3 regions of the Rummeliibacillus sp. G93 genome follow, and region 1 is predicted to be linked to each of the others. Evidence: a T-box and tRNA genes for the amino acid it is inferred to sense, from the RefSeq annotation. Region 1 holds a T-box; the other regions hold tRNA genes.
The links. The T-box of region 1 lies ahead of leuS (leucine--tRNA ligase). A T-box ahead of a tRNA ligase gene usually reads a tRNA of that ligase, here a tRNA-Leu.
Positions count from the first base shown of each region.

Region 1 (7,813 bases):
GATAATTCTACGACAAGATTATGTTTCTTTAAATAATCTAAATTAATTTTTTCTTGGCCCGGAAGATGCGAATGAACGATGATTGGTAGCTTTTTACGTAAAGCCTCGCTAATCGTCACACCTCCAGGTTTAGTAATAATGGCATCCATTTTATCATATAGCTTGTCCATTTCTGTTCTTGAGCTAATATATGACAGCGGCTTAATATGTGCTTCTTTCCATCCATGAATTTCATCGTAGAGTTTTTTGTTGTTTCCGCAAAGAATATAAAATTGAAATTCAGGATGCTTTTTTAATTCAGTAGTCAGGCTTGATATCCCGCCAAGACCGCTATTACCGCCAGCTACTAATATATGGGGTCTATCATTTCTCTTATTTCTACTTGTCCCTTTTTTAATTTCCTCATGAACGGGTATGCCTGTAACAATAATATGTTTTCTAGGGATACCAAATTCACGAATTAGATGCTCTTTCACTTCCTTGCTCGGTACAAAGTGTAAATCGATGCCTTCTTTTGCCCAAATACCATTAATAAAAAAATCTGTATAGGCATTGATAACAGGGACCTCACATTTCCCTTGCATTTTCAATCGGCTGATCAGACATGATGGAAAGCCATGTGTACAAACGATAGCATCAGGTTTTTCTAGTTCAATCAGTTGCTCCATCTTCTTTAAAAAATGGTTTTCATAGAATTTTTTTGGCTGGTTTGCTGTACAGTATCTTTTACTATAAATAAAATTATAAGAGTTAGGAAATAGGCGAATCCAATTCAAATAGCTTCGAGAGAGCATTTTCTCTAATCCTGGATGCCAATAACTAATCAAATCAATCTTCTTTATCTCATATTCTTCATTGCGGCCCCTCACCATGTCCATTAAAGCATCTGCGACTTGATGATGGCCGGATTGCATCCGCAATAGCGGAAAGAATAATATTTTTTTCATATCGAAGAACCCCTTTTCAAATAGCACGATTTTTAAGATAAGGTTGAAGGGAATTTGTCCTTCTTTACTATCTGTCATTACCCGCTCTCTCTAACTAAAAAACAGTCATTGATCAGAATCATTACTTGACTTATTTTTCTTAGATCGTCCTATTATCTTTTTCACAATAAAATAAACAATAAATAGTATAAATAATATAATTCCTAAATATGGTACATAATCCGGATTAATATAAATCGTATTCGCAGTAAAATAACCCAACAAAACAAAAGGCATGGTCCAGATAATACTGCCAATGAGAGAAAAAAGAATAAATGGCTTAAGTGGCGTCTTGGTTATTCCTGCAAAGTACGGGCTGATTTGACGCATGCCCGGCAGGTAAAAGCCGAAAGTAATTGTTCTATATGCATTCTTATTATATTTGTTTTCAATCTTCGCCCACCGCTCCGAATTGAGTCCAATATATTTGCCAAAGCGATTGATGAAAGGAGCCCCTAGGTATTTGCCCAAAAGATAAGCTACTATCATACCAATGAAGGCACCTAATTCTATAAAAATGAGCGAATGAGCCATTGACAGCTTTCCATAACTTATTAGAACTCCTGTCAAAAATAACAATGATTCTTCAGGAGCGGGAATACCGACAATTCCGAAAAATAAACAAATGAAAAGAATAACATATCCATAAAGACTTAAATAATGCATTAATTGATCAATATTCATAGCAACTTATTCCCACACATCTTTCAGTGTGATGAATTCTATATTTTTTTCGTGACAATCTTCTAAAAAAAGCTCCAAATTTCGCAGCATATATGAGGGTGCCTCCTTTTCAGCGCCTTGTGTGTCGCCATTATCATGTAATACAAAGATAGAACCAGGACTTGCATATTGCTTCAGTTCTTCTAGCAAACCATTCCGTGCTTTTTCTACTTTCCAGTCGCCAAAAATATGGGACCACATGATTTTTTTATATTTTTTTCCGACGAATAATGTAAACAAATTAAAATGTCCCCATGGCGGACGGTAAAATTGTACCGGTTCCCCTGTCGCTTCTTCGATTGCCTGATTAGCCAACGTTAATTGCTTTTTCAGTTCTAATGGACCAGTTAACCAATTGGAAACATGTTGATTATGATGAATACCTATAGTATGCCCTTCATCTGCCATCCGTTTAACAATTTGAGGGTTTCTTCTCACATGGTCTCCAACTACAAAGAATGTAGCTTTTACGTGATATTTTTTTAATAAGTCCAGTAATTCCGGTGTATAAACTCCGTGTGGTCCATCGTCAAATGTTAACGCAATCTGTTTTCCAGGAATGGTCTTGTAAATCCCTAGCTTGCTTATGCGAATAAAAACGGTCGGGAGTGGGCCGTAACATAAAAACAAGATGACTAGACAAAGTATAATAATTAACAATAATTTCATATTCCACAGCCCTTTTCCGTCAATAGTAATCCCTTACCCGAAAACTAATCTACTAATCATCATCAAAAATTCGTTTCAGATGGTAGATGAGTCGCAGTAGATTGGTAAATAAATTAATGAAGTCCAAATACAAATTTAATGCCACTAGCGGTACTTCCTCATCCGATATGACACTTTTTGCAATTTGGTTCATATCATATAGCGTATAGCCGATGAAGAGTAACACTCCAATTCCACTAAGAACGATCATCATCATATCGCTAAATCCTACAAAGATATTAATCACTGAAAAAATTAATATTCCGATGAGTATGATGAATAAGAATTTCCACCAGTTAGAAAGATCTCGTTTTGTATTATAGCCGATGAGCCCTGCTACGATAAAAATAAGTGCAGTAGAGCCAAATATAAGCAAAACAAGCTTTCCGCCTAACGCTCCAATATAGAAATTCAGCAAACTATACAGCGTAATGCCAGTTAGAAACGCAAACAGCACAGATATGAATTTACTCGCCTTCCGAGCAGCACGGCTAACCATAACAATTATCAATAAGATGACTGTTACTATGCTGATTGGCAAAACCATCGGTTGTGGTACGTAAACCCCTGCAAATAATCCTATCGCTGTAAACAACCATAACAGAGTGAAGAAACGAAGGACCTTTGGAAATTGTGATTCCATTTATAGACCTCTTCTCAAATTTTTTTCGTCCTTAATTATACGTATTTAGTCACAGAAGGTTTCGTTTTTATGTTGGATTATTTTAGCAAAAAACCTTCTTCCAACTAGGAAGAAGGTTTTTATTTCGCCAATTACTTCGCGACAATATTGACTAATTTGCCTGGCACAGCAATCACTTTCTTAATATCTTTGCCTGCCAATTGTTCTTGGACTTGATCATTTTCAAGCGCCGTTTTCTCTAATTCTTCACGTCCTGCATCTTTAGAAACCATCAATTTAGCACGAACTTTGCCATTGATTTGTACAACCACTTCAATCTCATCATCTTCTAATTTAGATGAATCGAATGTTGGCCATTCTTCATATGTGATGGTTTCGCTATGACCTAATTTTGCCCATAATTCTTCCGCTATATGCGGTGCAATTGGTGCAAGCATCTTAACAAATCCTTCTGCATACTCACGAGGCACCACATCAGCTTTGTAACATTCGTTAATGAATACCATCATTTGAGAAATAGAAGTATTAAAACGAATATGCTCGTTATTGTCCGTCACTTTTTGAACTGTTTGATGATACACTTTTTCTAAAGTTGTATCATTCGATATTTTAATTTTTTCAGAAAGCTCGCCCGTTTCTTCGTTGATGAAGAGTCTCCATATACGATCTAGGAAGCGGCGTGCTCCATCTAAGCCATTCGTAGACCAAGGAATAGATGCTTCTAGTGGTCCCATGAACATTTCATAAAGTCTTAGTGTATCAGCTCCATGGCTTTCAATAATATCATCCGGATTGACAACATTACCTTTAGATTTAGACATTTTTTCATTACCTTCACCAAGAATCATCCCTTGGTTGAATAATTTTTGGAAAGGTTCTTTTGTTGGTACTACCCCTAAATCGTAAAGCACTTTATGCCAGAAACGTGCATACAACAAGTGTAGCACTGCATGTTCTTGGCCGCCGATATAAATATCGACAGGCAACCAGCGTTTCAATAACTCTGGGTCTGCCAATTGTTCGTTATTATGCGGGTCGATATAACGCAGGAAGTACCAACTTGAACCTGCCCATTGAGGCATTGTATTCGTTTCACGTCGGCCTTTTTTACCTGTCTCAGGATCTACGACATTTACCCATTCATCAATATTGGCCAATGGCGATTCACCGGTACCTGATGGATGGATATCCTTTGTTTTCGGCAACACCAATGGTAAATCTTCTTCTTTTACTGTTGTAATGGTGCCATCTTCCCAATGAATGATTGGAATCGGCTCTCCCCAATAACGTTGGCGGGAGAATAACCAGTCGCGTAAACGGTACGAAACTTTTTTCTCGCCTACTTTATTTTCTTCAAGCCATGTAATTGCCTTTTGAATGCCTTCTTCTTTGTCTAATCCATTCAAGAAATCAGAGTTAATATGTTGGCCATCACCTGTAAAGGCTTCTTTAGAAACATCGCCACCTTCTAATACAGGAATGATTGGTAGGTTGAATTGTTTCGCAAATTCAAAGTCGCGTTCATCATGTGCTGGTACTGCCATAATCGCACCTGTACCATAGCTTGCTAGAACGTAATCTGCAATCCAAATCGGTATTTCTCGACCATTGATTGGGTTGATTGCATAGGCACCTGTAAATACGCCTGTTTTTTCTTTCGCTAAATCTGTACGTTCTAAATCAGACTTAACTTTGACTTTTTCTAGATATGCTTCTACAGCCTCGCGCTGTTCTTTAGTTGTAATTTCATCCACAAGTGCATGTTCAGGTGCAAGAACTGTATAAGTTGCACCAAATAGAGTATCAGGTCGTGTAGTAAATACACGGAACTGCTTATCTGAATTTTTAATAGAGAAGTCTACTTCAGCACCCTCAGAACGACCGATCCAGTGACGTTGCATATCTTTAATATTCTCTGGCCAATCCACATCTTCCAAATCATCAATTAAACGATCTGCATAGGCTGTGATCTTCAACATCCATTGTTTCATTGGACGTCGTTCTACAGGGTGTCCGCCGCGCTCAGACTTGCCATCAATTACTTCTTCATTCGCAAGTACTGTGCCAAGTGCTGGACACCAGTTGACTGCTACTTCATCGATATAAGCAAGACCTTTTTTATATAGCTGAATAAAGATCCATTGTGTCCATTTATAATAGTTTGGATCAGTCGTATTGATTTCGCGATCCCAGTCATAACTAAAGCCTAATTCTTGGATTTGGCGTCTAAATGTATCAATATTTTTTTGTGTGAACTCAGCTGGGTCATTTCCAGTGTCAAGAGCATATTGCTCTGCTGGAAGACCAAATGCGTCCCATCCCATTGGATGCAACACGTTATAACCCTGCAGACGCTTAAAGCGTGAAAGGATATCTGTTGCTGTGTAACCTTCTGGGTGCCCTACATGCAAGCCTGCACCTGAGGGATATGGAAACATATCCAATGCATAAAACTTCGGCTTCGATTCTTCATTTGTTGTTTTAAAAGTTTTGTGGTCAGCCCAATACTTCTGCCATTTCTTTTCAATTTCTTGATGATTAAAATTCATTCTTGACCCTCCATACTCATATTCTTGAAAATAAAAAAACTCTCGTCCCTATAAAAGGGACGAGAGCCTATATCTCCCGCGGTACCACCCAAATTAGTGTAAAACACTCAACTTGATTCCTTAACGCGGATTAACGGCAATGGCTATCAATGGTTCACCATAGCGACTCCTGGGCGAGTTCAGTTGATTGATTTGCTGGCTTTCACCTACCGCCAACTCTCTAAAAAAATCAAGTACAACCTACTATTCCCATTCGCTGTCATTACATATATTGAATCCTATTCTAATTCAATATACTGTAATTGACAAGAGATTTAACAAATTCAATGAATTATATCGTTTCTTTTTCCACTTTATGTTTATTTTTTAACGGTCGATCATAAAGCATGTATGGGATAAAAGCAATGAGCAGAATCCCGATTAATACATAAAACGTAATCTTCATGCCATATTGGTCTGCTAGAACACCGCCTAAGAATGGACCAATCATTTTGCCTATAGCACTGAAACTATTGACCATACCTTGATAAAACCCTTCTCTACCCTTAGGTGCTAACGTACTGGCAATTGTCGGTACAATCGGCCAAATAAACATTTCACCAAATGTTAAAATGATAATCGCCACTAAAAACATTTTAAATGTTCCCGCGAAGCTAACCACTACAAAGGAAATGACGAAAATAGCTAAACCAAGAAAAATTTGTTCCTTGAAACGTTCGCCCATTTTTTTAATAATCGGATTGATCAATGGTTGGCCCAGTACAATTAGCAAACCATTCGCTGTCCAAAGCAAGCTGTATTGGTTCAGAGAAATATGCAATGTTTGTGTATAAGATGAAATTGTTGTTGTCCATTGGGTATAGACGAGCCAACTAAGTAAGAAACCAATCCCCAAAATACTCAATGCGTAGAATGATGAACGATCTTTTACTTTTGAGCCTTCACTTATTACAGATGCAGGCGCAATGGCGTATTCTGTAGAAATTCCTTTATATGTGAATGCCACAAAGAAGAAGACGATATACATAGCTAGATTGGCAATAAATAAATAGTCAAAGCTATGCTTTGCAACAATACCTGCAAGAGCTGGGCCAAATGCTACCCCTAAATTTTGAGCGAGATAAATGGCATTAAATCCTTTTCTCCCGCCTTCTGGCCATGCTGTTCCGACCATTGCAAACATACTCGGAAATACAATCCCACCACTAAAACCTATTAATGTCAAAAACCAGACATAATGCGGCCAGCCATGCCAAAACACAAGACACGTAAGGCCTATAATGGATATGATTGTTCCTATCATGATGGACTTAAAGCCGCCAAATTTGTCAAAGACATACCCGCCTAAAAGATTGCCTACTACACCAGCTGCAGCATTGGCCATCAGTACGAGCCCCGCTATTGTGAGCGACTGTCCGAGTTCATCATGCATATAAATCGTATTCATCGGCCATAAAAATGAGCTGCCGACAGTATTAATCAGCATACCGATGATTAATAACCAAACACTTCTAGGCATTCCAAGTCCCCCATTTATTTCGAATATCTAAGCAATAGTAACAAATCTTTGATCCTATTTACAACCATCTTTTCATAATTAAGCTCAAATATTAAACGACCGTTTCCATTGTCTTCTAGAAGGTCAATAATTATAGTTGCCAAGATATTCCCAAACCACGTTTTTTCGAGATTTTCCTCTACTCCATCCCCTCCCTCTAAATAGATGAAGAAAATTATTTTTTCTATTCTAATAGCATTTCACATAAAGTGAAACTTCACGCGAGATAAGGATTTTCTCATCACACCTGGTCTTTTACGAGCAGTTAACCCCTACTTAAATTTCTTTGCTATGCTTAAATTTTTGAAGTAGAAGTCTTCCTACAAGTTAAAGCAGGATAAAAGAAATTTTTCCCCTTTGACGTTGTCATGTTAAAATAGATAGTTGAGGAGTGAAATTATACTATGACTGATATTAATTATACTGATTTCCCGTTTCCCTCTGATGGGAAACGTTATTATACATGGAATCGCTATTTGCGTGATGAATTTGGCTGCAAGGTGTACAAAGTAGCGCTTGATGCAGGCTTTGATTGTCCTAACCGTGACGGCACTGTTGCATTTGGCGGATGTACTTTTTGCAGTGCAGCAGGCTCTGGTGACTTTGCTGGCGATCGTGTGGACCCTATCTCTGTTCAATTTGAAAA
Region 1 is NZ_CP097314.1:2,243,922-2,251,734, forward strand. It holds gene M2M59_RS11170 (MGDG synthase family glycosyltransferase) at 1-947, opposite strand, end outside; gene M2M59_RS11175 (DedA family protein) at 1,053-1,670, opposite strand; gene M2M59_RS11180 (polysaccharide deacetylase family protein) at 1,677-2,378, opposite strand; gene M2M59_RS11185 (Bax inhibitor-1/YccA family protein) at 2,431-3,060, opposite strand; gene leuS (leucine--tRNA ligase) at 3,192-5,609, opposite strand; T-box leader at 5,662-5,875, opposite strand; gene M2M59_RS11195 (MDR family MFS transporter) at 5,941-7,128, opposite strand; gene M2M59_RS11200 (tRNA modification radical SAM protein MnmL/YtqA) at 7,572-7,813, shown strand, end outside.

Region 2 (7,813 bases), 270 kb from region 1:
AGTGCTTCAGTCTTTATGGCTTTAAGAACAATACAATCAAGTTGATTTTTGTCAATTTCAATTTTAAATCCTGTTTGTTTCATCTCATATACACATTTCTCTACATCTTCTTGTGGTATTTCAAGTTGATGAGTAATTATGCATGTATTGCCTCCATATAAATTAATCTCTGTTTCATTTTCTCTAAATGTATTGGTTATAAGTCTATCTTCCATTTCAGTAGATGATTCAGAGTAATTAAATAACCCTTCCTCAAAAATATGATCAATTTGTATACGATTATAGTCTAAGATCCATTTTCTAAATTTATGATATAAAGGCAATAGATTTTCTTTATTTAAACCATAAACATCACATCCACGGTCATCATACATGTGCAATAATGTATTTTGTGATAAATTCAGCAAATAAACATTTCCCATTATGCTAGGCTTTCTCGCAAAATCCTGATTACTAATTGCTTGAAAAAGATAATTTCTACGGATAGACTCCTTTTTAACCTTTAAACTGTATAGAGTTGTCCTCATTTCAATATCCTCTTCATCAAACTCATAAGGTACTGTTTTGCAACTTAATCCATATATTAACTTTTTGTCTTTAAGGAAACGTTGTATATTAGGCAAATCTTTTCCTTTATATTCAACAGATTCATTAATAGCTGTAATAAACATAATCGTATCATTCGTATCAAAAAGAAAGTCAAAAATAGAAAATATACGATGATAAATTTCTTTAAAATATTCTTTGCCTTCTAGTTCGACAAGCCCCAGTTCAAAACGAAGCCTATATTTTGAGTTATTCTTCAATTGGTTAAATAGCTCCATCTTTAAACTCCCTTAATTATTACTTCACTACTTTAATACCCTGATTATACCAGAACCCGAAGATGTGAAAATTTATCATCAAAAAAATGTAAGGACTGTATTGAAGAAAAGTAAAAATACGTTTCTTACATATGTAAGAAACGTTTATTCATTATTTGGGAAACGTCTACTGAATTTTTTCTAAGATTGTTTTAACAAAATAAGTTTTATCCTCTGCATATTTATGTTTATTACTTTTATGTAATTCCGATAATTTGAGTTTAAGTTGTTCATATTCAATTCTTGCTTCTTCATTGTTACTCAAATAATCTCTGAATTTCAATTGTTCGTATAAATATTTGTTTCCACTTTGATACATATGAATTTGATGAGTTCTTAGTTCACCTTTACTGAAATAGTGTCTATCAGGTAAAATGTTTATTCCTTTATATGAATATCCTATCTTTTCTAAGGAAGAAACGTAATTCTCACCTTCGTTAAAATCAATGATTTCCACTGCAATATCAATAATTGGTTTTGCACTTAGTTTTTTTACAGCAGTACTACCAATATGGTGAATTTCCACAATGGACTCACCTAATTCTTTTTTGATTTTCTCCTTTTCTAATAAAAATTCTCTTTCCCATTCTTGTGTCCATGGAGTTAGAAAAACTTCTCCCTTAGGTAATCCTAACATTTTACCACCCCTTATATATTTTAATCGCTTTTTCTCCATTAGAATATGATAGCATAAATGTATTCAGATTATTTCTTGCTCGTAACATTGGGAATGTCTTGTTGTTCATTTTCAAAAGATTTTTATATGCTACATCACCAGCTTGAAGTTCCTTATAAAAATAATTAAAATCCTTATCATCAGCATTAATACATTTTCTCAAAGGATGATAATCACTCAATACCATTTGCCCTTTTTTAGCAGCGGCATAAAACTTCCATTAATTTAACAATACTTAAAATAATGTGTAATATCCCTCATTCTAGATAAAGCAGATCAAAATACCCTTGATACTTTTTAAGTCTATATCATAAATATCTTTAAATTACTTCCCCTATACAAAAAGGAGCACAAACCATGGACTCGGCTTGTGCTCTTACCTTAAACATAGTTAAGGATTGTTTTATTTTACAATAATTACAGGACATTGCGCTGCATGTGCAACACGATGGCTGACACTTCCTAATAATGCTTCTTTAATAATACCCTTCCCTGTGTTTCCCATGATAATGACATCATAATCATGTTCTGTGGCGTATGCTACAATGACATTGGCCGGATCACCATGAAAAGTGTGCGTTTCATACACGATACCGGATTCAGATAAAAATTGAATCGCTGGTGCCAATACTTCCTGGTCTTCGTCAGCAAACAATTGATCTAAGTCAATATTGAAAATCGGTTCTTGCAATGGCAAATTTTTCGTAACATGCAAAATTGTTATTTTTTCGCTATTCATTATTTTGGCCAATTTAGCTGCATGTTGCAAAGCATGTGCAGAAGGCTCTGATCCGTCGAGTGCAACGACTACTTTCCTATACATAAATACTCATTCCTTTCACTCTTCCATTCCCCTTAGACTTTTCAATCATGCCTTAGTGGGCAATTTTATCAACATGTTTTAAATATTTTCGTCCAAATGCAATAACAAACATCGCAAAGAGGACAAAAATAGCACCTGTTACAAATGGAACATGTGGGCTAAACGATTCAGCTAGCTTATTCGCGAGCCATGGCCCAATAGCGCCCCCAATAAAACGAACAAAGCTGTATGCTGCAGATGCAGTAGCACGTTCTACCGGCGCCACTTGCATAACAGCAGTCGTAATTAATGTATTGTTTGTTCCTAAGAATAGTCCCGCGATGATAACAGCAACTATGACAGTCGTTGAGGAATCCGTCCAAATCCCCATCGCTAATAGAGTTAGCGCAAACAGTGTTAACATCACACACATCGATTTGATTGTTCCAAATTTAGCTTGCAGCTTCGGAGCGACAAATACTGACGTAAAGGCTAAACATAGTCCCCAACCAAGGAATACATACCCTAATCCATGTTCATCCAAATTCATCACAAATGAGGAATAGGCCATTAAGGTGAAAAATCCGATATTATATAAAAATGCGGTTAATCCGAGTAAAAATAGTCCTGGAAATTTTAAAGCTTTAATTGGATCTAACACAGAGCTTTTGACCTTTGGCTTCGGAACCTGTGGCATTTTGAATAACAAAACTAAAAAGGCAATGATCATCAATACACTTACACCAAAAAACGGTCCTCGCCATGAAATAGATCCTAATTCTCCACCAAGCAGTGGACCAACCGAAATTCCAAGTCCAATAGCCGCTTCATATAAAATAATCGCTTTTGCCGTGCCTCCAAATGATAAACCTACAATAGCGGATAAGGCTGTAGCAATAAATAATGAGTTCCCAAATCCCCAACCAGCTCTAAATCCAACAATCTCCCAAATACCATTCGATGCACCTGCCAAAGCTGCAAATATAATCGTAAATAAAATACCGGTTAATAATGTCCATTTAACACCAATTCGACTTGACACAACACCTGTTATTAACATGGCCACACCGGTAATCAGGTTATAACTTGAGAATAATAACGAAACCTGGCTTGGCGTTGCATGAAGCTGATCTGCAATCGCTGGCAAAATAGGATCAACAAGACCTAATCCCATAAATGAAATAATACACGCAAAAAATATTGCCCATACAACAAGAGGTTGCTTAGCTGATTTTCCTTGTGTCTTTAATAATTCTTCATTCATACATCTTTATCTCCTTTTTGAATTAAAAATTAAAATAAAAAATGAAAACGAGAAATGGAATGATGAGTCCCAAAACTTATTTTCACGCAAAAAAACTATTAACATACATTTGGCTTACTTAATAAAGTATAAATATTATTAACGTTTACGTCAACGTTAATTTAGTGGAAATGAATACGTCATGTATGTTATTTTATTAGTAAGAAGTTTGAACGAATTTGATTTCATCCTTGGATGAGAAATTAGGTGAAAAAATGGACGGCTTAAAAATTGATGATGTCGCAAAACAAAGTGGTTTAACAAAGCGCACAATACGCTACTATGAACAAATTGGCATTTTGCCCTCACCTCCAAGAAGTGATGGTGGATTTCGACTATACACCCAGGAACATGTCGATTTTCTTAAGAAAATTACAAATGCAAAAGAAGTCATGGGTTTTACCTTGCAAGAATTACAAGAGTTTATCACGCTTAGTGACACATTAGAGTTTCAAAAAATGGACTATCGGAAAGTAAAAGGTACAGATCAACAACGAGAAAAATTACAAAAAGTGACAGATACAGTTGAAGAACAACTTAAACTTATTGAGCAAAAAAAGAAGAAAATCCTAAATGTCGAAGCCGACTTAGTTTCGCTTCGAGATCGCGCACGAGCAGCGCTGATTCGATTTCAGGAAGAGGAAGAATAAGAAGGACCGGGCGAAAACCATGCCCGGCCTTGTTTGTTTAGAAAATTGATAGATGTATGCCCCTATCAACTAACCGTTAACCGTATTGAACCATTCTTCATAGTCTATTGTTGTAATAGAATCTGTTAGATATTTCAATGTTGTTGTCCTTCTTTCTGGTGTTTCAGTAGAGTTATATACCAAAACTTTTACATGACAATTAAATAGGACAAAAAAAATGAAATTACTAATAGCAGAATAATATTATTACTTTTTTCTAAATCTAGAAACAAAGGACATAAAAGATTATTATATTCTCCTAGTTTTTTTAAAAAAGTGCCCAATTTTATGTTATAGATGCTGTTATTTGCAATAGCACTATTACATAAGTTGATTCAAAAGAAAAAGCGACATAGCCGATCTTATAATCGGGTTGTCACTTTTCTAATATCTCGCAGACATTCATTCCGGAATGTTTTTTCAACTGTGTATGGTTATGTTGCTTATATTTAAACTTCTTCTTGGTACAACTCACGTTTAATAGGTGTCAATTGAAGTACTTTTTGAAATGCTTTTAAATCTTCTACAGCGGCGAAAAATTCATCTAAACTTTCATAATCCATTGACCATTCTGTAGCTTTTAAACGTTTTACTTCTTTAGTATATTCAAATAAAAATTCACAATGTAATTGTTCCATTCCTCCATACTCATCATCTTCATACTTTGTAAATTGGCGGACAAAATTAAAGTGTAGCATTTTCTCTCCTGTAAATTTAAAAACACCACATTCAAATAAGATTTCTTTTTCTTCTTCTCCCTGAATATCTTCTCTACAAAACACTTTAAACTTCTCCCATATCGTAGCTACCTTATCATTTTCAAAATCCAGTGTCGTTTCAAAATAAGCTTTTGCATTTTTAATTGTAATCATATTATAGTTCTCTCTTTCAGCCGTGATAACTTATTATATATCACAATATAAATTAAAAACCTCCCCAAATCCGTAATTTGGATACTGGCGGTCGGGGGCAACCCCTTTAACGTAGTTCTACCCTTTTCTGCTATAAAATCCATAAGCAATGGTTCCAAATAATAAGCCTATTCCAGCCCCCAATGTAATTGAAAAACCTTGGGAGATTGATTCGAAAAAAATTCCTAAAATTATACCGATGGTACCACCAAAAATCATTCCTAATGGTATTAAACTATTGATTAAATCTTTGTTTTTCACACCTATAGTTTCTCCCCTATTTTTGTAACTTTGTTTATTGAACAAAGTTTAAACAAATTTCTACTTGTATTTTACCATAAAGGTGTTTTAATCCTTCTTGCTCTATACTGGCCCCGTTTGTTCAATTACCTTCTATCTTATTATATTAGTCAGTTAATCATAATGGCGGTTGTATCCATGTAAAATAAGGGGTCGGGAATTCAATATTCGATAAGGTAATAAAAGAGACGTTACCCGTTTTAGATAGCGTCCATTTTTATATTAGATTACATTTTCTTGAATCATTTTTTCGGTAACGTTACAAGGACTTACGTCTTGCCATATATAATCCCACTGAACCTATTCACACGATTGATTCGCACGATTAAAGACTATTTGTTAAAACCAAAAACCAACGTATTTTAACTAAAAATAAACACAAAAAAAAACGCTTCCCCACAATAGAGAAACGTTGATTTCATCGCTTGGCAAACGATGTTATGATACCGGTGGTCGGGGTCGAACCGACACTCCAAAGGAACACGATTTTGAGTCGTGCGCGTCTGCCAATTCCGCCACACCGGCATGATGTGTTTATATAGTGTAATTAACTATATGGAGGCGGCAACCGGATTTGAACCGGTGAATAAAGGTTTTGCAGACCTTTGCCTTACCACTTGGCTATGCCGCCTTGGCATTATAAAATATATGGAGCGGAAGACGGGGTTCGAACCCGCGACCCCCACCTTGGCAAGGTGATGTTCTACCACTGAACTACTTCCGCATATATAACTGGGGTACCTGGATTCGAACCAGGGCATGACGGAATCAAAATCCGTTGCCTTACCGCTTGGCTATACCCCAAAATGGGGCGACTGAAGGGGATCGAACCCTCGAATGCCGGAACCACAATCCGGTGTGTTAACCACTTCACCACAATCGCCATTGTATTAAAGGAAAACCTAATCTTTACATTTTATATATGGGGCGGCTGAAGGGGATCGAACCCTCGAATGCCGGAACCACAATCCGGTGTGTTCACCACTTCACCACAGCCGCCGTTATGTAAATTTAAAGGTTTTATATTGGCAGGGGCAGTAGGAATCGAACCCACATCAAAGGTTTTGGAGACCTCTATTCTACCGTTAAACTATGCCCCTGTAAAGAATGGTGGAGGGGGGCAGATTCGAACTGCCGAACCCGAAGGAGCGGATTTACAGTCCGCCGCGTTTAGCCTCTTCGCTACCCCTCCAGAATGGTGCCGGCGAAAGGAGTCGAACCCTCGACCTACTGATTACAAGTCAGTTGCTCTACCAACTGAGCTACACCGGCAAAAATTATTATGGTGGGTCGGGACAGAATCGAACTGCCGACACTTAGAGCTTCAATCTAATGCTCTACCAACTGAGCTACCGACCCATAATAACTTTAAATATTATAATTTAAAATGGCGGTCCGGACGGGACTCGAACCCGCGACCTCCTGCGTGACAGGCAGGCATTCTAACCAGCTGAACTACCGGACCATTTTGGTTGCGGGGGCAGGATTTGAACCTGCGACCTTCGGGTTATGAGCCCGACGAGCTACCGAACTGCTCCACCCCGCGATAATAATATATGCTTATTTGATTGATAAAGTTCTTAAAATGGTGGAGGATGACGGGATCGAACCGCCGACCCTCTGCTTGTAAGGCAGATGCTCTCCCAGCTGAGCTAATCCTCCGAAAATGGTGACCCCTACGGGATTCGAACCCGTGTTACCGCCGTGAAAGGGCGGTGTCTTAACCGCTTGACCAAGGGGCCATATGTATTGAAAAGTCATGGCGGAGAGTAAGGGATTTGAACCCTTGAGACAGGGTTACCCGCCTACACGATTTCCAATCGTGCTCCTTCGGCCACTCGGACAACTCTCCAAAAAAATGGCTCCGAAGGCAGGACTCGAACCTGCGACCCTCTGATTAACAGTCAGATGCTACTACCAACTGAGCTACTTCGGAATAATAAAATCAACAGCCTAGCGACGTCCTACTCTCGCAGGGGGAAGCCCCCAACTACCATCGGCGCTAAAGAGCTTAACTTCTGTGTTCGGCATGAGAACAGGTGTGACCTCTTTGCCATCATCACTAGACATGTTATTTCTCAAAGACAAGAATTATTATATCACTTTTTTTCTAATTAAGTCAACTGCTTTTTTAGAAAAACTTTTCTTGTTCTTTCAAAACTGGATAAACGTGAATTGAAGGTTCTTAAGAAATTTGGTTAAGTCCTCGATCGATTAGTATTCGTCAGCTCCATGTGTCGCCACACTTCCACCTCGAACCTATCTACCT
Region 2 is NZ_CP097314.1:2,510,696-2,518,508, forward strand. It holds gene M2M59_RS12625 (DUF3885 domain-containing protein) at 1-824, opposite strand, end outside; gene M2M59_RS12630 (GrpB family protein) at 991-1,500, opposite strand; gene M2M59_RS12635 (hypothetical protein) at 1,502-1,720, opposite strand; gene M2M59_RS12640 (universal stress protein) at 1,943-2,362, opposite strand; gene M2M59_RS12645 (MFS transporter) at 2,415-3,605, opposite strand; gene M2M59_RS12650 (MerR family transcriptional regulator) at 3,860-4,294, shown strand; gene M2M59_RS12655 (hypothetical protein) at 4,783-5,205, opposite strand; gene M2M59_RS12660 (hypothetical protein) at 5,323-5,505, opposite strand; tRNA gene M2M59_RS12665 (tRNA-Leu) at 5,989-6,069, opposite strand; tRNA gene M2M59_RS12670 (tRNA-Cys) at 6,101-6,175, opposite strand; tRNA gene M2M59_RS12675 (tRNA-Gly) at 6,194-6,268, opposite strand; tRNA gene M2M59_RS12680 (tRNA-Gln) at 6,277-6,348, opposite strand; tRNA gene M2M59_RS12685 (tRNA-His) at 6,352-6,427, opposite strand; tRNA gene M2M59_RS12690 (tRNA-His) at 6,468-6,543, opposite strand; tRNA gene M2M59_RS12695 (tRNA-Trp) at 6,571-6,644, opposite strand; tRNA gene M2M59_RS12700 (tRNA-Tyr) at 6,653-6,736, opposite strand; tRNA gene M2M59_RS12705 (tRNA-Thr) at 6,741-6,816, opposite strand; tRNA gene M2M59_RS12710 (tRNA-Phe) at 6,828-6,903, opposite strand; tRNA gene M2M59_RS12715 (tRNA-Asp) at 6,933-7,009, opposite strand; tRNA gene M2M59_RS12720 (tRNA-Met) at 7,014-7,090, opposite strand; tRNA gene M2M59_RS12725 (tRNA-Val) at 7,131-7,206, opposite strand; tRNA gene M2M59_RS12730 (tRNA-Glu) at 7,212-7,286, opposite strand; tRNA gene M2M59_RS12735 (tRNA-Ser) at 7,305-7,396, opposite strand; tRNA gene M2M59_RS12740 (tRNA-Asn) at 7,404-7,480, opposite strand; rRNA gene rrf (5S ribosomal RNA) at 7,496-7,611, opposite strand; rRNA gene M2M59_RS12750 (23S ribosomal RNA) at 7,739-7,813, opposite strand, start outside.
Region 2: it has a tRNA-Leu gene. The T-box ahead of leuS (leucine--tRNA ligase) is inferred to sense a tRNA for this amino acid. The anticodon was not compared.

Region 3 (7,813 bases), 1.1 Mb from region 1:
CGCTTACCCAACACGTTCTTTCTGAAGCTTAGGCCTGAATCATAGGCATATGCTTTTTTATTTTCTTCTATACAATGAAGAAAAAGTAAGATTTATTTTCCCAATAATTTCATAGGTGTTCTCTCTTGCGGATTGCCTTCAAGGGGAGTATTATATGAATACAAGCTGCGTTGTACGTAATAATATGAAGTTTTAACCTTTAAGCTGTAATAGGGAGTTTTAATTGAGTACGGACTGGTATGCCGCATCCACCTTGATGCGGACGAACATGAAATGCTCTGCGAACACCCACTTTGAGGAGTGGTGGTTTAAAACTTTCGATATTTAAAATTACGGCAAAGGCGGCTTATTAATTACTCAAGCTTTCTTTCTTGAATTCAAATTTAATTAGTAGTAATATATCAATACAAGCTACATTGTACGTAATAATATGAAGTTTTAACCTTTAAGCTGTAATAGGGAGTTTTAATTGAGTACGGACTGGTATGCCGCATCCATCTTGATGCGGACGAACATGAAATGCTCTGCGAACACCCACTTTGAGGAGTGGTGGTTTAAAACTTTCGATATTTAAAATTACGGCAAAAGTGGCTTACCTATTGAATTTCCAGCATCCCTTTTATAAGGGATGCTTTTTCATTGGTTCTTTAATTATTATTACCTTTTTCTACAAAGAAATATATATCAAAGGAATTAGTCTAATGGTATAATTACACTTAATTCTTTTTAAAATAGGAAAAAGGAAATACATATAATGAGAGGAAAAAGAACATTAAAACTAACCTTATAACAGGCAGCTCTCAAATATTAAATGAGGAATTTGTATTGTTGGCGCTTGAAAAAAATTTAGCAATGGTGGAATTTAACCTGAATCGGGAAGTCATCTGGGCAAATGAAAACTTTGCAAACACACTGAATTATACAGCTAATGAAATGTTAAACATGAAACACGAACAATTCTGTACACATGAATTTTCAAGCAGCAAAGAATACATTGCATTATGGGAAAATTTAAAGCAAGGTGTTCGATTTCAAGAGAAAATTGAACGTATTAATAAATATGGAAAAACTGTATGGCTTGAAGCTACCTATATTCCTGTCCTAAACAAGGCAGGTGAAATAGAAGGTATCTTAAAGATTGCAACTGATATTACAGAACGGGAAAATAAAACTATCTCTACCACCCGCCAATTAAAAGAGATTCCTACTAACTTAGTAAAAGCTGTTACGGAAAACACTGAATCCAAGATGGATGCTTTGCAATCACTAACTAAACAGACTCAATTAATAAGTGAAGTATCTCAATTAATGAGAAGCATAGCCACGAAAACAAACATATTAGCATTAAATGCAGCCATTGAAGCTGCACGTGCAGGAGACCAAGGAAAGGGTTTTAGTATTGTGGCAGAAGAGGTACGCAAGCTAGCGAATAATGTAGCAGAATTTATAAATCAAGTTAATATGAATGTGGATCATATTAGAATTGAAACAAAACAGGTAAACAATATCACAAAAGATTTGCAACATATCATTCTAGATGCAGAGCTTCAATTTAAAAAAGTTTTAATAGAATTGGAAGCACTAAACAAGTAAATGAGCACTTCACTATAGAACTACGAGAACACGTATATAAAGTCCGCCTAGGATTAAGGAATACCTTATGCTTAAAAAGTGCAAAATAAAAACTCTTGGAAATTTTCCAAGAGTTTTTTTATTATGACCCCTACGGGATTCGAACCCGTGTTACCGCCGTGAAAGGGCGGTGTCTTAACCGCTTGACCAAGGGGCCTTCTATGGCTCCGAAGGCAGGACTCGAACCTGCGACCCTCTGATTAACAGTCAGATGCTGCTACCAACTGAGCTACTTCGGAATCACATAATGTAATGGTGGGCCTAAATGGACTCGAACCATCGACCTCACGCTTATCAGGCGTGCGCTCTAACCAGCTGAGCTATAGGCCCATATATGGTGGAGGGGGGCAGATTCGAACTGCCGAACCCGAAGGAGCGGATTTACAGTCCGCCGCGTTTAGCCTCTTCGCTACCCCTCCAAAAAATGCCGGCGAAAGGAGTCGAACCCTCGACCTACTGATTACAAGTCAGTTGCTCTACCAACTGAGCTACACCGGCGTATTGTTATGGTGGGTCGGGACAGAATCGAACTGCCGACACTTAGAGCTTCAATCTAATGCTCTACCAACTGAGCTACCGACCCATAACAAATAATTATTCATTTAAAAAGTGGCGGTCCGGACGGGACTCGAACCCGCGACCTCCTGCGTGACAGGCAGGCATTCTAACCAGCTGAACTACCGGACCATATAATTTTTTATTTTCTATGTATCAATGAAAATTTAAATGGAGGAGGAAGAGGGATTCGAACCCCCGCGCGGTTTGACCCGCCTGTCGGTTTTCAAGACCGATCCCTTCAGCCAGACTTGGGTATTCCTCCGTTATTATTGAAAATTGGTGGAGCCTAGCGGGATCGAACCGCTGACCTCCTGCGTGCAAGGCAGGCGCTCTCCCAGCTGAGCTAAGGCCCCAATGTATATATAGTATAAATGGTCGGGAAGACAGGATTCGAACCTGCGACCCCTTGGTCCCAAACCAAGTGCTCTACCAAGCTGAGCTACTTCCCGGAAATGGTGCGCCCAGCAGAAGTCGAATCCACAACCTTCTGATCCGTAGTCAGACGCTCTATCCAGTTGAGCTATGGGCGCAAATCTATAATAAAAAAGTTTCAATAATTTTATAAGTGGAGCGGAAGACGGGGTTCGAACCCGCGACCCCCACCTTGGCAAGGTGATGTTCTACCACTGAACTACTTCCGCGCAAAAAAACTAATGCGGGTGAAGGGAGTCGAACCCCCACGCCTTGCGGCGCTAGATCCTAAGTCTAGTGCGTCTGCCAATTCCGCCACACCCGCGTAATTTAAATGATGAGTCATGTAGGATTCGAACCTACGACCCTCTGATTAAAAGTCAGATGCTCTACCAACTGAGCTAATGACTCATTTAAAAATGGTGGAGGATGACGGGATCGAACCGCCGACCCTCTGCTTGTAAGGCAGATGCTCTCCCAGCTGAGCTAATCCTCCATATTTATGCCTAGCAACGTCCTACTCTCACAGGGGGAAGCCCCCAACTACCATCGGCGCTAAAGAGCTTAACTTCCGTGTTCGGCATGGGAACGGGTGTGACCTCTTTGCCATCATTACTAGACTATTCGGCTTCCAATACACATCGCACTACTGCTCGTGTCTTGAAATCCTTCTTATTGAAAGAAAGTTGTTCTTTCAAAACTGGATAAACGTGAATTGAAGGTTCTTAAGAATTTGGTTAAGTCCTCGATCGATTAGTATTCGTCAGCTCCATGTGTCGCCACACTTCCACCTCGAACCTATCTACCTCATCGTCTTTGAGGGATCTTACTTACTTGCGTAATGGGAAATCTCATCTTGAGGGGGGCTTCATGCTTAGATGCTTTCAGCACTTATCCCGTCCACACATAGCTACCCAGCGATGCTCTTGGCAGAACAACTGGTACACCAGCGGTGTGTCCATCCCGGTCCTCTCGTACTAAGGACAGCTCCTCTCAAATTTCCTACGCCCACGACGGATAGGGACCGAACTGTCTCACGACGTTCTGAACCCAGCTCGCGTACCGCTTTAATGGGCGAACAGCCCAACCCTTGGGACCGACTACAGCCCCAGGATGCGATGAGCCGACATCGAGGTGCCAAACCTCCCCGTCGATGTGGACTCTTGGGGGAGATAAGCCTGTTATCCCCGGGGTAGCTTTTATCCGTTGAGCGATGGCCCTTCCATGCGGAACCACCGGATCACTAAGCCCGTCTTTCGACCCTGCTCGACTTGTAGGTCTCGCAGTCAAGCTCCCTTGTGCCTTTACACTCTACGAATGATTTCCAACCATTCTGAGGGAACCTTTGGGCGCCTCCGTTACTCTTTAGGAGGCGACCGCCCCAGTCAAACTGTCCGCCTGACACTGTCTCCTACCCCGATCAGGGGTACGGGTTAGAATTTCAATACAGCTGGGGTAGTATCCCAAGGACGCCTCCACCGAAGCTGGCGCTCCGGTTTCAATGGCTCCTACCTATCCTGTACAAGCTGTACCAAAATTCAATATCAGGCTACAGTAAAGCTCCACGGGGTCTTTCCGTCCTGTCGCGGGTAACCTGCATCTTCACAGGTACTATAATTTCACCGAGTCTCTCGTTGAGACAGTGCCCAGATCGTTACGCCTTTCGTGCGGGTCGGAACTTACCCGACAAGGAATTTCGCTACCTTAGGACCGTTATAGTTACGGCCGCCGTTTACTGGGGCTTCGGTTCTCACCTTCGCTTGCGCTAAGCAATCCCCTTAACCTTCCAGCACCGGGCAGGCGTCAGCCCCTATACGTCACCTTACGGTTTTGCAGAGACCTGTGTTTTTGCTAAACAGTCGCCTGGGCCTATTCACTGCGGCTCTCTCGGGCTTGCACCCTACTAGAGCACCCCTTCTCCCGAAGTTACGGGGTCATTTTGCCGAGTTCCTTAACGAGAGTTCTCTCGCTCACCTTAGGATTCTCTCCTCGACTACCTGTGTCGGTTTGCGGTACGGGCACCTCCTGCCTCGCTAGAGGCTTTTCTTGGCAGTGTGAAATCAGGAACTTCGCTCTAAAGAGCTCGCCATCACAGCTCAACGTTATAGAGAGCGGATTTGCCTACTCTCACGCCTTACTGCTTGGACGCACATAACCAACAGTGCGCTTACCCTATCCTACTGCGTCCCCCCATTACTCAAATGGCAGGGAGGTGGTACAGGAATATCAACCTGTTATCCATCGCCTACGCCTGTCGGCCTCGGCTTAGGTCCCGACTAACCCTGAGAGGACGAGCCTTCCTCAGGAAACCTTAGTCATTCGGTGGATGGGATTCTCACCCATCTTTCGCTACTCATACCGGCATTCTCACTTCTAAGCGCTCCACCAGTCCTTCCGGTCTGACTTCACAGCACTTAGAACGCTCTCCTACCACAGACATCGTAGATGTCTATCCACAGCTTCGGTGAATTGTTTAGCCCCGATACATTTTCGGCGCAGCGTCACTCGACCAGTGAGCTATTACGCACTCTTTAAATGGTGGCTGCTTCTGAGCCAACATCCTGGTTGTCTAAGCAACGTCACATCCTTTTCCACTTAACAATTACTTTGGGACCTTAGCTGGTGGTCTGGGCTGTTTCCCTTTTGACTACGGATCTTATCACTCGCAGTCTGACTCCCGTGTATAAATCACTGGCATTCGGAGTTTGTCTGAATTCGGTAATCCGGGATGGACCCCTAGTCCAAACAGTGCTCTACCTCCAGGATTCTTCATCACGAGGCTAGCCCTAAAGCTATTTCGGAGAGAACCAGCTATCTCCAGGTTCGATTGGAATTTCTCCGCTACCCACACCTCATCCCCGCACTTTTCAACGTGCGTGGGTTCGGGCCTCCAGTAAGTGTTACCTTACCTTCACCCTGGACATGGGTAGATCACCTGGTTTCGGGTCTACGACCACATACTTATTCGCCCTATTCAGACTCGCTTTCGCTGCGGCTCCGTCTCTTCAACTTAACCTTGCATGTAATCGTAACTCGCCGGTTCATTCTACAAAAGGCACGCTATCACCCATTAACGGGCTCTAACTACTTGTAGGCACATGGTTTCAGGATCTCTTTCACTCCCCTTCCGGGGTGCTTTTCACCTTTCCCTCACGGTACTGGTTCACTATCGGTCACTAGAGAGTATTTAGCCTTAGGAGATGGTCCTCCCAGATTCCGACGGAATTTCACGTGTTCCGCCGTACTCAGGATCCACTCAAGAGAGAATGCACTTTTGACTACAGGACTGTTACCTGCTATGGTGGGTCTTTCCAAACCGCTTCGCCTAACGCATTCCTTTGTAACTCCGTATAGAGTGTCCTACAACCCCAAGAGGCAAGCCTCTTGGTTTGGGCTCTTCCCATTTCGCTCGCCGCTACTAAGGGAATCGAATTTTCTTTCTCTTCCTTCAGGTACTTAGATGTTTCAGTTCCCTGAGTCTGCCATCAAGACGCTATGAATTCACGTCAAGATTCTACCCCATTACGGATAGAGGGTTTCCCCATTCGGAAATCTCCGGATCAAAGCTTACTTACAGCTCCCCGAAGCATATCGGTGTTAGTGCCGTCCTTCATCGGCTTCTAGTGCCAAGGCATCCGCCATGCGCCCTTAATAACTTAACCGTTGGCTTATAAAAGCCTTTAAGTTATTAAGCCTAAAAAATTTAAAACTTAATAAATGTGTTACTTAAGAATTTCTTCAATGTCGTTTTATCCAGTTTTCAAAGAACAATGTTTTGAGAGTATGAACCCTCAAAACTGAACAGCAAGATGTTAATCCTACAGACGAAGTCTGTATTCCGTTAAATTCCTTAGAAAGGAGGTGATCCAGCCGCACCTTCCGATACGGCTACCTTGTTACGACTTCACCCCAATCATCTATCCCACCTTCGGCGGCTGGCCCCAAAAGGTTACCTCACCGACTTCGGGTGTTACAAACTCTCGTGGTGTGACGGGCGGTGTGTACAAGGCCCGGGAACGTATTCACCGCGGCATGCTGATCCGCGATTACTAGCGATTCCGGCTTCATGTAGGCGAGTTGCAGCCTACAATCCGAACTGAGAACGGTTTTATGAGATTAGCTTGCTCTCGCGAGTTTGCGACTCTTTGTACCGTCCATTGTAGCACGTGTGTAGCCCAGGTCATAAGGGGCATGATGATTTGACGTCATCCCCACCTTCCTCCGGTTTGTCACCGGCAGTCACCTTAGAGTGCCCAACTAAATGATGGCAACTAAGATCAAGGGTTGCGCTCGTTGCGGGACTTAACCCAACATCTCACGACACGAGCTGACGACAACCATGCACCACCTGTCACCAATGTCCCCGAAGGGAAAACTCTATCTCTAGAGCGGTCACTGGGATGTCAAGACCTGGTAAGGTTCTTCGCGTTGCTTCGAATTAAACCACATGCTCCACCGCTTGTGCGGGCCCCCGTCAATTCCTTTGAGTTTCAACCTTGCGGTCGTACTCCCCAGGCGGAGTGCTTAATGCGTTAGCTGCAGCACTAAGGGGCGGAAACCCCCTAACACTTAGCACTCATCGTTTACGGCGTGGACTACCAGGGTATCTAATCCTGTTTGCTCCCCACGCTTTCGCGCCTCAGTGTCAGTTACAGACCAGACAGTCGCCTTCGCCACTGGTGTTCCTCCAAATCTCTACGCATTTCACCGCTACACTTGGAATTCCACTATCCTCTTCTGCACTCAAGTTCCCCAGTTTCCAATGACCGCTCGCGGTTGAGCCGCGAGATTTCACATCAGACTTAAGAAACCACCTGCGCGCGCTTTACGCCCAATAAATCCGGACAACGCTTGCCACCTACGTATTACCGCGGCTGCTGGCACGTAGTTAGCCGTGGCTTTCTAATAAGGTACCGTCAAGGTACGTTCATTTCCTAACGTACTTGTTCTTCCCTTACAACAGAGTTTTACGATCCGAAAACCTTCATCACTCACGCGGCGTTGCTCCATCAGACTTTCGTCCATTGTGGAAGATTCCCTACTGCTGCCTCCCGTAGGAGTTTGGGCCGTGTCTCAGTCCCAATGTGGCCGATCACCCTCTCAGGTCGGCTATGCATCGTCGCCTTGGTAGGCCGTTACCCCACCAACTAGCTAATGCACCGCGGGCCCATCCTGCAGTGGCGCGAAAGCGCCTTTCAACATTTCACCATGA
Region 3 is NZ_CP097314.1:143,436-151,248, reverse strand. It holds gene M2M59_RS00830 (YfbR-like 5'-deoxynucleotidase) at 1-32, shown strand, start outside; RNA gene ssrS (6S RNA) at 160-352, shown strand; RNA gene ssrS (6S RNA) at 406-598, shown strand; partial or broken gene M2M59_RS16500 (PAS domain-containing protein) at 826-1,155, shown strand; gene M2M59_RS16495 (methyl-accepting chemotaxis protein) at 1,249-1,593, shown strand; tRNA gene M2M59_RS00810 (tRNA-Glu) at 1,718-1,789, opposite strand; tRNA gene M2M59_RS00805 (tRNA-Asn) at 1,795-1,871, opposite strand; tRNA gene M2M59_RS00800 (tRNA-Ile) at 1,886-1,962, opposite strand; tRNA gene M2M59_RS00795 (tRNA-Tyr) at 1,968-2,051, opposite strand; tRNA gene M2M59_RS00790 (tRNA-Thr) at 2,058-2,130, opposite strand; tRNA gene M2M59_RS00785 (tRNA-Phe) at 2,140-2,215, opposite strand; tRNA gene M2M59_RS00780 (tRNA-Asp) at 2,243-2,319, opposite strand; tRNA gene M2M59_RS00775 (tRNA-Ser) at 2,360-2,452, opposite strand; tRNA gene M2M59_RS00770 (tRNA-Ala) at 2,468-2,543, opposite strand; tRNA gene M2M59_RS00765 (tRNA-Pro) at 2,563-2,639, opposite strand; tRNA gene M2M59_RS00760 (tRNA-Arg) at 2,644-2,720, opposite strand; tRNA gene M2M59_RS00755 (tRNA-Gly) at 2,757-2,831, opposite strand; tRNA gene M2M59_RS00750 (tRNA-Leu) at 2,845-2,926, opposite strand; tRNA gene M2M59_RS00745 (tRNA-Lys) at 2,940-3,012, opposite strand; tRNA gene M2M59_RS00740 (tRNA-Val) at 3,022-3,097, opposite strand; rRNA gene rrf (5S ribosomal RNA) at 3,106-3,221, opposite strand; rRNA gene M2M59_RS00730 (23S ribosomal RNA) at 3,335-6,263, opposite strand; rRNA gene M2M59_RS00725 (16S ribosomal RNA) at 6,456-7,813, opposite strand, start outside.
Region 3: it has a tRNA-Leu gene. The T-box ahead of leuS (leucine--tRNA ligase) is inferred to sense a tRNA for this amino acid. The anticodon was not compared.